3 linked regions of the Staphylothermus marinus F1 genome follow. The protein of the gene in region 2 binds, or shares a complex with, the protein of the main gene of each other region. Links are inferred from orthologs where the notes say so. Each region holds a gene or a part of one and is shown on either strand. Other genes may lie near its edges.

Region 1 (3,036 bases), 170 kb from region 2 along the record:
GATTGATAAAATCAATGTTAATATCGAGATTGTTTAAAACATTCTTTGAGGCAGCATTTAATCCTTCGGGAAGAATAAGGTAAACAGTATTTTTTAGTGATACGAGAAAATTTCTCAATATAAGCATCGAAGAAACAGCGTCTGGATCAGCATTTTTATGTGTTAATATACCGTACACTAGTCCTTTATTACTGAGTAGAAACCTTCTCAGCTTGTTTATATTTTTTAAGTTCTCTTTCAAAAATTCTTCTAGCTTCATTTATGGTGTCCCCCAGGATTTTATTGTAGTTCATAATATCTGTGTATCCAGCCTTAACACCTATGTCTAGGAATAAAGTAATCTTGTCTCCTTCATGCACAGCTTTTACTATTATATCGTATTCGCTTTTAGGTGGAAGAACTTGTTCTAGATACTCTCTTATATGCTTTTCCACATGTTCGGTTATATTTGTCAAATCATCCAGCTTAATTTCTTCTAGGTTAAGGTTTAATATTTTGATACGTGTTTTACGCAACTGTTATCCCATATTTTGCTAGGAGTTCTCTAAGTCTTTTCTCGAGGTCACTTATCTGTTTTTCTAGGATTTCAAGTTGTTTCTTATATTTATCCTTCTTTATTCCCAGTATTTCTTTGCGTTCTTCTAGTTCCTTTATTATTTCATCTCTAGGTTTCTTAACGAGTACATGACCAACCATTTTATATATATCTGTTTCCTGCTCCATTGTTTTAAGTGTATCAAGAATATGATCTATATCTGCTAGTTCTGCCTCAACTAGTTTAAGCTCTGCATCAAGTTTTGCATAGTTTTCTCTTAAAGCTTGATATTGTGTTAGGGTTTGTTGTACTTCTGGTGGGAGTCTCTGTTGACTCATGCTTTAATCACCTCGTTATATACGTGTAATAGCATTGAAATAGTGCTTAAAAAACTATTATGTAGTGCTCTTAGCATGTTTATTCTACTACACTTAATTATAAGTATTAGTTTTGTTAAGTTCTCCTTTGACAACTCTATTATGCAACCTGGAGAAGGAGTCTTTGTTTCGGGATCTAATGCATTATATATCGCATTTACTAGTTTTTCATTCTTGTCAGAAATAACTAGTTCCAGAATAGCTTTCTTAAACATGTATTTTTACACCAATTACACGTATTATGGGTCCGCATGGTTTACCTAGTCTATTTAAAGGTTTGATGATGATGAACTTCTTTGTTTCTTCTAGCTTGATTATAACATCCGCTTTATCACTTATTGTTTCATGGAATATTTTTATGAGAATGTCTGCTAGCTTATAACATTCATCTTTTATGCACGCATTATAGTCTATTGTTATTGTCTCTGGATTATATGCTCTAGATGCATCAGGGTTTTCTCTCGTAAGATTCACTCCTTTAATAATAATTGTCGCTACATGCTTTGTTTTAGGAGGCTTTTCATCTAAATAAACTCTATAAATTTTAATTATTGACGGATTCCCTTTTCTCTCTCCAACAATGAATATATATTGTTTTTTATCTCTATATGCTTCAAGGCCTAGTTCTTCAATAGTTTTCTTTCCTCTGTTTACATGTTTGGAAAAAGGCAGAGTATTTGCTAAGTCTTTTATAAAAGAACGTGTTCTTTGGCTAGGTTTATGTGAAGTAGTTATTAAAACGCCTGGCATATGAAATCATCGATTAAGGATCACTCGCGGATAATGTATTTTCCAAAATATCTGCTGAGCTCTGTTCTGGGAACATATGCTCCTCCAGCCCATTTATTGCCGCATTTTCTACAATACCATATACCTGTACTTAGCCTTTTCACTGTTCCTTTTGCTCCACAGAATGGACATGTATGGGGAGCGTATCTTTTCTCCAATATATCTCTTACTTTTTTACGCAGGGTAGAACCGTATCTTGCACCATATCTTCCAGCTATTCCGACAGCTTTAGTTCTTCTAGCCATTTCTATTCTTCACCTCTTTATCGCGTAAGCATTTATTCTAGACTAGAGTTTTTATGTAGGTATCTGGATTATTTAATACTTCCCTTAATAAACTATGTAGTTCAGATGCTTTTTTCAATGCAATATCTACTAATTGATCAATCATTTTTGGTTTTATACCTTTCATCCCCATTTTCTGTATACCAACAATCCTATTTGTTTCATCGACTGCAAACGTTATTCTTGAATCAACAACTAGTTCTTCCTCAATGTTTGGATCAACTATTATTACATCATCAATAATACCTAGTGTAACAGTTACAACATTTAGATTTAGTGGCAACGGCGCTTCCTTCACGGTTTTATCAATTACTACATTTTCATCCTCTATACTGACAATTCTCGGTATCTTAGTCATGTTTAGTGCTAGCATTGTTGATAACATTCCTGTATCAACTATGTTTCCGTAGTGATCGATTAAGTATAAGTCATTAAATATCAGCCATACCTTCTTACCTGGAATGACAACTAAGTCTTCAAGTCTAATAGCTCTAGGTTCTCTCAGACTCCTATCTATTACTCTAGCAGTTTCAATAGCGTTCTCATCTGGAGGGCCTGGTTCAAAAGTCGGCGAAGCTAGTGGGACAAACTCAGCATGTACCTGTAAAACACCCTCGTTTGGTCTATCACTGTAGGGCGTTCCTATTTCTAGCTTTACACCAGTAATAACAAATGTGTTGCCAAGTTTAACAGCAGCGCTCCCCTCGGCTTTAGGTATAGGGTTCAAGAATACTTCTATAGGTCTATACTCATCTAGTTTTCTACCATCAATTCTTTCTCCTTGCTTCAAAAGTTTCTTAATTGTTTCATGTTTTATCTTGGGAACAATTGGTTGTCTGGTTGGAGTTAAGGACATGGTTTAACACCTTATTCTTCGAGTGCTTTTAAATATTTTTTATGAAGAGTTTCCTTCATGGTCTTATAGATTTGTTCAGCGCCCCATTTAGCTAGATTTAAGGCTTCTCTGAACTCCTCAACAGTTAATACGCCGTTAAGCTGTAATAGTACTATTTCATCTATGCCGGCAGCGTATCCTATTGGCATATCGGCT
Region 2 (6,600 bases):
ATTAAGCTTGATCTAAGCGATAAATGGCGTAGAAAAATAATTGAGAGAAGAAAGGGTTTAATAGAGAGCGAAGTAGTTGAAGAAAAAGAAACAAGTAAAACTAGTGAAGGTGGCGGGAAAACAATAGAAGAGACTGAAGGTGAGAAATAATGGCTAGAATGGGTGGTAAAAAACATTTAAAAGCACTAGTTGCGCCTAAGTTTTGGCCTATACTGAGAAAAGAGTATAAATGGGCTGTAAAACCTTCACCAGGTCCACACCCTATTGAACGATGTTTTCCTCTACTTATAATTGTTCGCGATATACTGGGGTATGCTAAAACAGCTAGAGAAGCTAGGAAACTAATTAGTGAAGGACATTTTAAAGTTGATGGAAGAGTTAGAAAGAACTATAAGTATCCAGTAGGATTAATGGATGTAATTGAGATTGTTGATACAGGTGAAACATATAGAGTTATCCCTGTGCCCGTAAAAGTTCTGGGTTTGATCGAGATAGATAAGGAAGAAGCCAAATATAAGCTTTCAAGAATAGAGAATAAAACAACTGTTAAAGGTGGACATATACAGCTGAACCTTCATGATGGCAGGAACGTGTTGATCAAAGTAAGTGATCCTAAGAATCCTGTTGAAGACATATATAAGACTCTGGGAACACTACAAATATCAATACCTGAACAACAAATACTAAACTATATACCATTAGATGAAGGAACGCTTGTAATAATTAGTGGTGGAAGAAATGTTGGTAGAGTTGGAAAAGTAGTATCTATACATAAGGGTATTCGTAGACATAGAAGTATTGTAACAATAGAGGATAAGCATGGAAACAAGTTCCAAACAAGTCTTACCTATGTGTTCCCAATAGGTAAAGAAGAACCATTGATAAAGTTGCCAGAGGGTGCTTGGTAATGTCTACGATTATAGAACATGTACCCGACGCAGATAAAATAATTGAAAAATGGAATTCTAATCCAATGTATAAGCCACGTCTAGCTAAGGTAACAGTAAACATATCAGTTGGGGCAGCTACTGAAAGACTGAGCAAGGCTATGCAAGTTTTAGAGGAGCTAACAGGGCAGAAACCCGTTCCTAGAAGAGCTAAACGCACAATTAAAGACTTCGGTATTAGAAAAGGAGAAAACATTGCAGCAAAAGTTACTCTACGTAGAGAAAAAGCTGTTGCTTTTCTGAAACGAGTACTTGAAGCAGTTAATTATAGAATAAAAGCTTCAAGCTTTGATGATAATGGCAATGTTAGTTTTGGTATTAAAGAACACATCATGATACCTGGAGTAAAGTATGATCCTGAAATAGGAGTGTTTGGCATGGATGTAGCTATTACAATTGAGCGACCAGGGTATAGAGTATTAAGGAGAAAAAGGTGTAGAAAGAAACATATACCTCGCAGACACCGTGTTTCCCGAGAAGAAGCAATGCTTTATCTACACAAAGAATTTGGTGTTGAGATTATTTAGAAAATAATAGAGGGGATCCATACATGGGTAAATATAGGCCTCCAAAAATCTATAAGTTCGGTAAAGGTTCACGTAAATGTAGGAGATGTGGAACAAGGGATGCAGTGATTCAAGTATATGGTTTATATCTATGTAGGCAGTGTTTCAGAGAAATAGCTCCATCCCTCGGATTTAAAAAATATAGTTAAGGGGGTTTTTGATAATAGTATTGGTTTTATAATGGGGTGAAAGTAAATGGTAATGCTTGATACATTAGCGAATGCTCTGGCAACAATACAAAATGCTGAAATGAGAGCCAAATCTGAAGCTCTGATTTGGCCAGCTTCAAAACTTATAATTAATGTTTTACGCGTGATGCAAAGAGAAGGGTATATTGGAGAATTTGAATACATTGATGATGGTCGCTGGGGAAAAATAAAGGTTCAATTACTGGGTAGAATCAACAAAACCGGCGTTATTAAGCCGAGATTTCCAGTAAAACTCAGGGATTTGGAGAGAATGCCTCATTGGCTACGCAAGTATCTTCCAGCATATAATATTGGAATATTAATATTATCAACGCCGCACGGAGTATTATCTCATAAAGAAGCTATTGCTAAGAAGACTGGAGGAGTACTACTGGCATATGTATACTAAAACAGGATAGGTGTGGTAAATGGTTAAGCTTCCACATATATATGAAGAAATAGATATACCGGAGAACGTTACTGTAGAAATTAATGGTTTAAAAGTAAAAGTTAATGGTCCAAAAGGGAGTATTGAGAGAGATTTCTCTCATGTAAGAAATATTATTCTTAGAAAAGAAAATAGTAAAATTATAGTTGAGACATTCTTCGCTGATAGAAGGAAAAAAGCACTAGTGGGCACTATTGCATCACATATTGAAAATATGATTAAGGGAGTATTAAAAGGATATAGATATAAATTAAAAATAATATATTCACACTTTCCAATCACAGTCGAAGTTGATGATAGAAATCGTATTGTTAGAATAAAGAATTTCCTTGGAGAAAAATCTGATAGGATAGCTAAGATAATAGGTGAAGACGTCAAAGTAACTGTTAAAGGAGAGGACATTATTGTTGAAGGAATAGATATCGAGCATGTTGGACAAACAGCTGCTAACATTGAGTTAGCTACAAAAGTTAAAGACAAAGATAGGAGAGTCTTCGCAGACGGCATATATATTTATGATTGGGGTGAAGAAGAATGAGTGAAAACAAAGACTTAGAAAAATTATTAGAGCTTAGAAAAAAGCTTAAATCAAAGAAACCAGAGTTTCTACGCCATCTATGGTGGAAAAAACCAAAGTTTAGAAATGATCCTAAGTGGCGTAAACCAAAAGGTACTGATAACAAGATGCGGTTGAAAAAGAAAGGGTATCCACCGCTGGTTGAAGTTGGATATAGAGGACCTAAACTAGTACGGGGGCTACACCCGTCAGGTTTGAAACCCGTAGTTATACATGATCCCAAAGAACTGGATAGGCTAGATCCAAATATGCACATATTATACATTGGTAGAACTGTTGGACTAAGGAAAAGAATAGAAATTATGAGAATAGCGAGTGAGAAGGGATTTAAAGTAGCTAATCAAATAAGTCTTAGTCAAAAACAATAGTGGAGAGAGGTAGTGTAGTAATGACTGATTTAAGTCTACAAAAGAGATTGGCTGCGGAGATATTAGGTGTAGGCGAGTCGAGGATATGGATAGATCCTGAAAGAATAGATGAAGTTGCTGACGCGATTACTCGGGAAGAAATTAAAGCGTTAATTAAGGACAGAGTTATACAAGTTAAACCAATACATGGGAACTCTCGTGAGAGATGGAAAATAAGACATATGCAGAGGAAGAAGGGGCGTAGAAGAGGATATGGTAAACGTAAGGGTAAGAAGACAGCTAGGAAGGATAGGAAGGAGGAATGGATGAATAGGATTAGAAAAATTAGAAGGTTTCTCAGGTATCTACGCGATCATGGCGTAATTACTCGCAAAGATTATAGGAGATTATACATGTTGGCTAAGGGTGGAACATTCCATAGTCTAGCATCTTTAAAACACTATATGAAGGAAAAAGGCATAGTTAAAGAGATTAGGTGAGCAAGGATATGGCTAGAGGACCAAGATACAAGGTTCCTAAGCGTAGGAGGAGAGAAGGTAAAACAAACTATTATAAGAGATACAAGATGGTATTATCTGGTCATCCAAGATTTGTAGTTAGAAAAACACTAAAACACATAATTGTTCAAATAGTAACAGCTAAGCCAGAAGGAGATATCACCATAGCAGCAGCTCATTCACGAGAACTCTACAAGAAATATGGTTGGATGGGTGGATTAGGAAATACGCCGGCAGCGTACTTGACAGGTCTACTTGCTGCACTTCGCGGATTAAAGGCGGGAATAAAATATGCTGTCCCAGATATAGGCTTACATGTTCCAACGCGTGGAGCCAAGGTATTCGCGGCCATAAAGGCGGCTAATGATGTTGGATTAAAGGTTCCGGTAGGTGAAGAAGTTGTGCCTTCGGATGATCGTATTCGTGGGGAGCACATCGCCTCCTGGGCTAAGATGCTCCAGGAGGCTAGTCCCGAGGCTTATGAGAGATTCTTCTCAAAATATATTAGTCGAGGCTTTGATCCCACCCAGCTCCCCACGCATTTTGAAGAAGTAAAGAACCGTATCTTAGAGGAATACAAGGATGTGTTGGGTGAGTAAATATGCCTATGAGTGCGATTGATAAAGAAGCTCTTGAAACATGGGTTCCAAGAACACGTGTAGGTAAAATGGTTGTTGAAGGAAAGATTACTAGTTTAAAGGAAATATTTGATCGCAATCTTCCATTGCTTGAACCAGAAATAGTTGATTATCTACTGCCCGATCTAAAATATGAAAGGCTTGATGTAGGAATAGTTCAGAAAGTAACTGATGCTGGTCGAAGAAGCAGGTTTAGAGTAGTTGTCGTAGTAGGTAATGAGGATGGTTTTGTAGGAGTAGGATCGGGTAAAGCGAGACAGTACCTAGTTGCTCTACGAAAAGCTCTGAGAAATGCTAAGCTAAACATTACACCTGTCAGGCGAGGATGTGGAAGCTGGGAGTGCAGATGCGGCGAACCCCATAGTATACCGTTTACTGTACAGGGTAAGAGTGGTAGTGTTGTAGTAGTATTGAAACCAGCACCTAAGGGAACAGGATTAGTAGCCGGTGATACAGCTAAGGCTGTGCTTAGAATGGCTGGTATAAAGGATGTATGGACAGAGACATTCGGGAAAACAAAAACAACACTAAACTTTGCTAAAGCAGTTGTCAACGCATTAAGAAACACATACAAGTTTGTAGCACCGGTTGATTGGCTAAAAGCTTAGAGAAAGGTGAAGTGATAAAATGCCGGATTTATATGCGATCATCAGGATTCGTGGAAGATTAGATGTACCACCGGATGTTGACTATACATTAAAACTGTTGAGACTCCATAAAAAATTCCATATGGTAATATACCCGTCAAACCAGCCAGGATTAAAGGGGATGCTACAAAAGGCAAAAGACTGGATAACCTGGGGAGAAATAAACTATGAAACACTTGTAGAATTATTGAGAAAACGTGGAAGAACACTTGGAAATAAACCATTAACGGATGAATTTGTTGATAAATATTTGTCAAAGTATGGAATTTATGGGGGAATACAAGGTTTAGCTAAAGCATTATTAGAAGGTAAAATAAAGCTTCACAAACTCGAAGTAATTAAGCCGGTGTTTAGGCTTCACCCACCACGTGGAGGCTTTAAGAGAAGTACTAAGAGACCATTCAATGATGGAGGAGAACTAGGATATAGAGGTAAGTCTATTAATGAATTAATTAAAAGAATGCTTTAAATAAATGTTTAAAGGTGAAGATCATGGTTGTCCGTAAAAAGAAGAAAAGCCGAAAACTAAGAGGAAGAACACGCTCAATGGGTTGGGGACGTATAGGACAACATAGAAAAAGCGGTGCGCGCGGAGGCTTTGGAGCAGTAGGATTCCATAAACACAAGTGGATATGGGTTCTAAAATATGCTCCTAATTGGTATGGAAAACATGGCTTTACAAGACCTCCAGAAACAATATATGGAGTATACAGTATCAATGTCGGAGAATTAGATGAGTTAGCAAAACATCTTGTTTCAAAGAATCTTGCTTATCGCGAGGAAGGCAAGATAGTTATTGATGTTACAAGCATGGGCTTTAACAAAGTACTTGGACGGGGCAAGGTCACATTACCATTAAAAATTATAACAAAGAGCATATCTAAGAGAGCACGTGAGAAAATAACAGCTGTTGGCGGAGAAGTAGTTGTTATAGGTGAGAAACAACAATAGTTTTCTTCGGAATAGATATATAAATTGATTTTCCAGTTAAATATAAATTCCTAAACCAAAAATACTTATCAATAATTATGTTTGGGAAAACAATACGGAAACTAAGCTGTGTGATGGTGCTTTAGATGGGTTTAATAGATTTAATGGCTAAGATAGCGGATTATATTCCTACAGTTGAGAAACCAAAGGCTAAGCCTGGCTTATATGAGAGATTATTGTGGACAGCTATAGCACTAATAGTCTATGTGATAATGGCTAATACACCATTATATGGAATATCAGTTACTGGTGGTGGACAACAAATACTTCTCGTACAAATAATTTTTGCATCTAGAAGAGGAACCTTAATGGAGCTAGGCATTGGACCAATAGTTACTGCAGGCCTCATCATGCAGATTCTTGTAGGAGCTAAAATGATTAATTTAGACATGTCTAATCCAGATGATAGAAGAAGATTTACAGCGGCTCAGAAAACATTTGCTTTGATACTGGCGGCTTTCGAGGCGGCAATGTATGTTTCAGCGTGTAGATATTGGACACCAACAGGCCCTAATCCATTCTTCCAATGTAGTGCGACAATATATCAAAGAATAGGTGTTGGACTCCAACTATTCATTGCCACCTATATAGTTATTCTACTCGACGAAATGATCCAGAAAGGATGGGGTATAGGATCAGGAGTGTCTTTATTCATTTTAACCGGTGTAGCTCAGAGGATTCTATGGAATCTTATCAGCCCAATAACTATTAGTGGTGAAGCTGTAGGGTTTATT
Region 3 (3,025 bases), 190 kb from region 2 along the record:
GAATAGATTCCAAAGAACCAGAGGAGATCAAATGTATTTTTGCACATGAATAACAAAAACCTTATAATACCATTTACTATTATTTGGTTTTAAATCAGACGACCGAAGAGTTGGGAGGAGGATGAAGTTATGTCTAAACCATTCTATGTAAAATTCGAAGTACCTCCAGAACTAGCTGAGAAAGTATATGAAGCAGTTAAAAAGGCTAGAGAGACAGGTGGTAAGATAAAGAAGGGAACAAATGAGACAACAAAAGCTGTTGAAAGAGGAATAGCAAAACTAGTGATAATTGCTGAAGACGTTGATCCACCAGAAATAGTTGCTCATCTACCTCTACTCTGCGACGAAAAGAAAATACCATATGTTTATGTCCCAAGCAAAAAGAGGCTAGGTGAAGCAGCGGGTATAGAGGTAGCTGCAGCTAGCGCTGCAATCATAGACCCAGGCGGTGCTAAAGACTTAGTAGAAGAAATTATCAAGCAGGTACAAGAACTAAGAGCAAAGGCAGGAGCCTAATCTCTATTAGGTTATAGATCAAGCTGCATAGGAATAAATAATATAGTTCTTCAATAATTTTTTGTAATACTTATCCCTGTTTTCTCATGGAGAATATTTTCTTAATAATTCTGATCAGGATAATTTATTAGTTGAGGAAAAACTTTTATCTTCTACCGCTTAGTTTCCTAGCTTCTCTCTCTGTTTCTCTAAGTATTAAGATATCTCCTAATCTGACGGGGCCTTTAACATTTCTAGTAATTATTCTTCCTTTATCTCTTCCCTCTAATACTCTTACGCGAACCTGTATTATTTCCCCAGTTACACCTGTTCTACCAATTATTTGAATTACCTCTGCTGGAAAACCTATTTCTTCGATTACGTTTATCTCGGGTTGTTCAGCTACAATCTTTTTCTCTGTTTCCTCACCGCTCAAAATCAATACACCTTATATGGCTAGTTGATTTTTATGTTCCGCTCCAAACAATTAACTATTCAAATTTGGTGTAGGAGATACGTTTTTATAAGGTTTACGATAAAACTTAAAATACTCTACAATTGTATTTTCCCGATAGTGAAATACTGTAGACAATAAATGCTTATTGGAGTGGTGGAGGAAACAATGCCTCGCATGGTGAGATGTAGTTTCTGTGGACGTGAAATAGAGCCTGGAACAGGAATAATGTATGTAAAAAATGATGGCTCTATACTATGGTTTTGTAGTCGTAAATGTTACAAGAACTATCTATTGCTAAGAAGAGATCCCAGAAAACTGAAATGGACACTTAAATATGGTTCACAAACCAAATAATCAGTGATTGAGTGATCAAGGTTGAATACCGAGAGAACTCTTGTTCTAATCAAACCAGATGGCGTTAGGAGAGGATTGATTGGAGAAATTATATCCAGATTTGAAAGGAAAGGTTTAAAGATTAAAGCATTAAAAATGCTTCGGCTTACAAGAGAAAAAGCTGAAGAATTCTATAGTGTTCATAGAGGAAAACCATTCTTCGTATCTCTAATAGAGTTCATGACTTCGGGGCCTATCATCGCCATGATTCTCGAAGGTGATATGGCTATTAGTGTTGTTAGGAGGATGATCGGACCAACAGATGGTAGAGAAGCTCCTCCTGGAACAATTCGAGGCGACTATTCATTATCTAAATCTCAAAATGTTGTTCATGCAAGTGATAGTCCTGAAAGTGCTATGAGAGAGATAAGAGTTATTTTCAAAGATGATGAAATAATTGATTGGTAAATAATTATATTCAGCTACCAAAAACTAAGCCGTAGAACGGATCTTGTTTCTTCTTGATCTCAATTATTTCTTTAAGAACCATTTTCTCATCATCGCTTAATTCATTTTTGTACTTTGTAAGCCATAAGTGTACATGTTGTTTAGGTATATCAGTATATAGTATATCTCCTTCATCAACGTGTCTTCCAACAAGTATTCTACCACGAATACTTATAGCAACAGATTGACCCGCACGTGCTTCTTTTAATACATTATCTCTATCACGTATTTGCATAATCGTGCCCAGTCTCATACCGTCTTTTCTCATTAATGGATACCCCGGCTTAATAACTCCGCCAATAACTTCTACTCCAACAATTGCTGGATTACTTCTTCTGAAAATGTAGCCTGGCAATATACGTATTTTACCTGGCCTAATAAGAGATTCTAGCTCCTTAATTTTTTCTTGTTCGCGAAGCTGTTTAACCCATCCAATATAGTCTTCTATAAGTTTATAGATAACATTGTGTCTAAAGATCTTAACGTTTTCTCTAGCAGCATACTCTTCAGCTTCAGGGAGTATTTTAACATTAAAAGCTATTATGACTCCGTATTCTGGTCTATGATTCTTTGAAACAGAAGCTTCTAAAACATCATTTTTAGAAACAGGGCCGACATCTGCTAGTCTAACTGGTATATTTTCTCTCTTTAAAGCTTCGACAACTGCTTCTAGCGTTCCTAGGGTGTCAGCTTTTACTACAACACCTATGTTATCCGTCTTTATTCTAACGGATTCTATTTCTTCTTTTACGATCTTAATATATTCCTCTATCTTATCCTCCGAGGGAACAACGAATATTGGTGAGCCAGCAAGCGCGTTATCCAGATCTGGGGCTGAAATCTTTACGCCTGTAGCAGCAACTACTTGTTCGACACTAACAAATTTTCCTTCATGTGCTCTCATATCTTGTAGTGGTCTAGGCATTAATAATGCTCTTACCTTTGTAACTATTGGTTTATCTTTGCCTCCAACAACAATAGTGTCTCCCCTACGTATTACGCCGTCATATATGATTACATCTATTGTTGTTCCAAGACCGGGTTCTTCTTTAACTTCTAAAACAACACCCTTAGCGGGTTCTTCGCTTGTAACTAGTCTTTTCTTCATAAATCTCTGGACAAGACCAGTTAGTAGAGCTAGTAGTTCTGGAACGCCTTCGCCTGTTTTAGCTGATACAGGCACTATTGCCACCGTTGTTCTAAAATCTTTTACTCTATCAAATCTTTCAGCCA

The links.
Region 1: SMAR_RS05380 (region 2) and SMAR_RS04435 share a complex: the UniProt entries of both Methanocaldococcus jannaschii proteins name them as parts of the 50S ribosomal subunit. The link is inferred for Staphylothermus marinus F1 from one-to-one orthologs.
Region 3: SMAR_RS05380 (region 2) and SMAR_RS04260 share a complex: the UniProt entries of both Methanocaldococcus jannaschii proteins name them as parts of the 50S ribosomal subunit. The link is inferred for Staphylothermus marinus F1 from one-to-one orthologs.

Annotation. Positions count from the first base shown.
Region 1 is NC_009033.1:844,601-847,636, reverse strand. The notes cover bases 315-3,036. They hold SMAR_RS04435 (50S ribosomal protein L37ae), read right to left. Parts: upstream 1,947-3,036; coding sequence 1,683-1,946; downstream 315-1,682. Other genes in these bases: rrp41 (exosome complex exonuclease Rrp41), read right to left, coding at 2,853-3,036; rrp42 (exosome complex protein Rrp42), read right to left, coding at 1,984-2,841; SMAR_RS04440 (Brix domain-containing protein), read right to left, coding at 1,120-1,662; SMAR_RS04445 (KEOPS complex subunit Pcc1), read right to left, coding at 870-1,127; SMAR_RS04450 (prefoldin subunit beta), read right to left, coding at 508-873. Outside these bases: SMAR_RS04460 (DHH family phosphoesterase), read right to left, coding at 1-259; more of SMAR_RS04455, read right to left, coding at 189-314. UniProt on the Methanocaldococcus jannaschii protein: Binds to the 23S rRNA.
Region 2 is NC_009033.1:1,006,193-1,012,792, forward strand. Bases 3,706-6,600 are described here. They hold SMAR_RS05380 (50S ribosomal protein L30), read left to right. Parts: upstream 3,706-4,856; coding sequence 4,857-5,345; downstream 5,346-6,600. Other genes in these bases: SMAR_RS05370 (50S ribosomal protein L18), read left to right, coding at 3,706-4,190; SMAR_RS05375 (30S ribosomal protein S5), read left to right, coding at 4,193-4,837; SMAR_RS05385 (uL15 family ribosomal protein), read left to right, coding at 5,369-5,827; secY (preprotein translocase subunit SecY), read left to right, coding at 5,953-6,600. Outside these bases: rplX (50S ribosomal protein L24), read left to right, coding at 1-150; SMAR_RS05335 (30S ribosomal protein S4e), read left to right, coding at 150-908; SMAR_RS05340 (50S ribosomal protein L5), read left to right, coding at 908-1,474; SMAR_RS05345 (30S ribosomal protein S14), read left to right, coding at 1,498-1,662; SMAR_RS05350 (30S ribosomal protein S8), read left to right, coding at 1,709-2,110; SMAR_RS05355 (50S ribosomal protein L6), read left to right, coding at 2,130-2,687; SMAR_RS05360 (50S ribosomal protein L32e), read left to right, coding at 2,684-3,094; SMAR_RS05365 (50S ribosomal protein L19e), read left to right, coding at 3,115-3,573; more of SMAR_RS05370, read left to right, coding at 3,582-3,705.
Region 3 is NC_009033.1:820,029-823,053, forward strand. What follows is about bases 1-2,711. They hold SMAR_RS04260 (50S ribosomal protein L24e), read left to right. Parts: upstream 1-1,117; coding sequence 1,118-1,306; downstream 1,307-2,711. Other genes in these bases: SMAR_RS04245 (glutamate--tRNA ligase), read left to right, coding at 1-53; rpl7ae (50S ribosomal protein L7Ae), read left to right, coding at 130-516; SMAR_RS04255 (30S ribosomal protein S28e), read right to left, coding at 662-931; ndk (nucleoside-diphosphate kinase), read left to right, coding at 1,328-1,753; infB (translation initiation factor IF-2), read right to left, coding at 1,764-2,711. Outside these bases: more of infB, read right to left, coding at 2,712-3,025. UniProt on the Methanocaldococcus jannaschii protein: Binds to the 23S rRNA.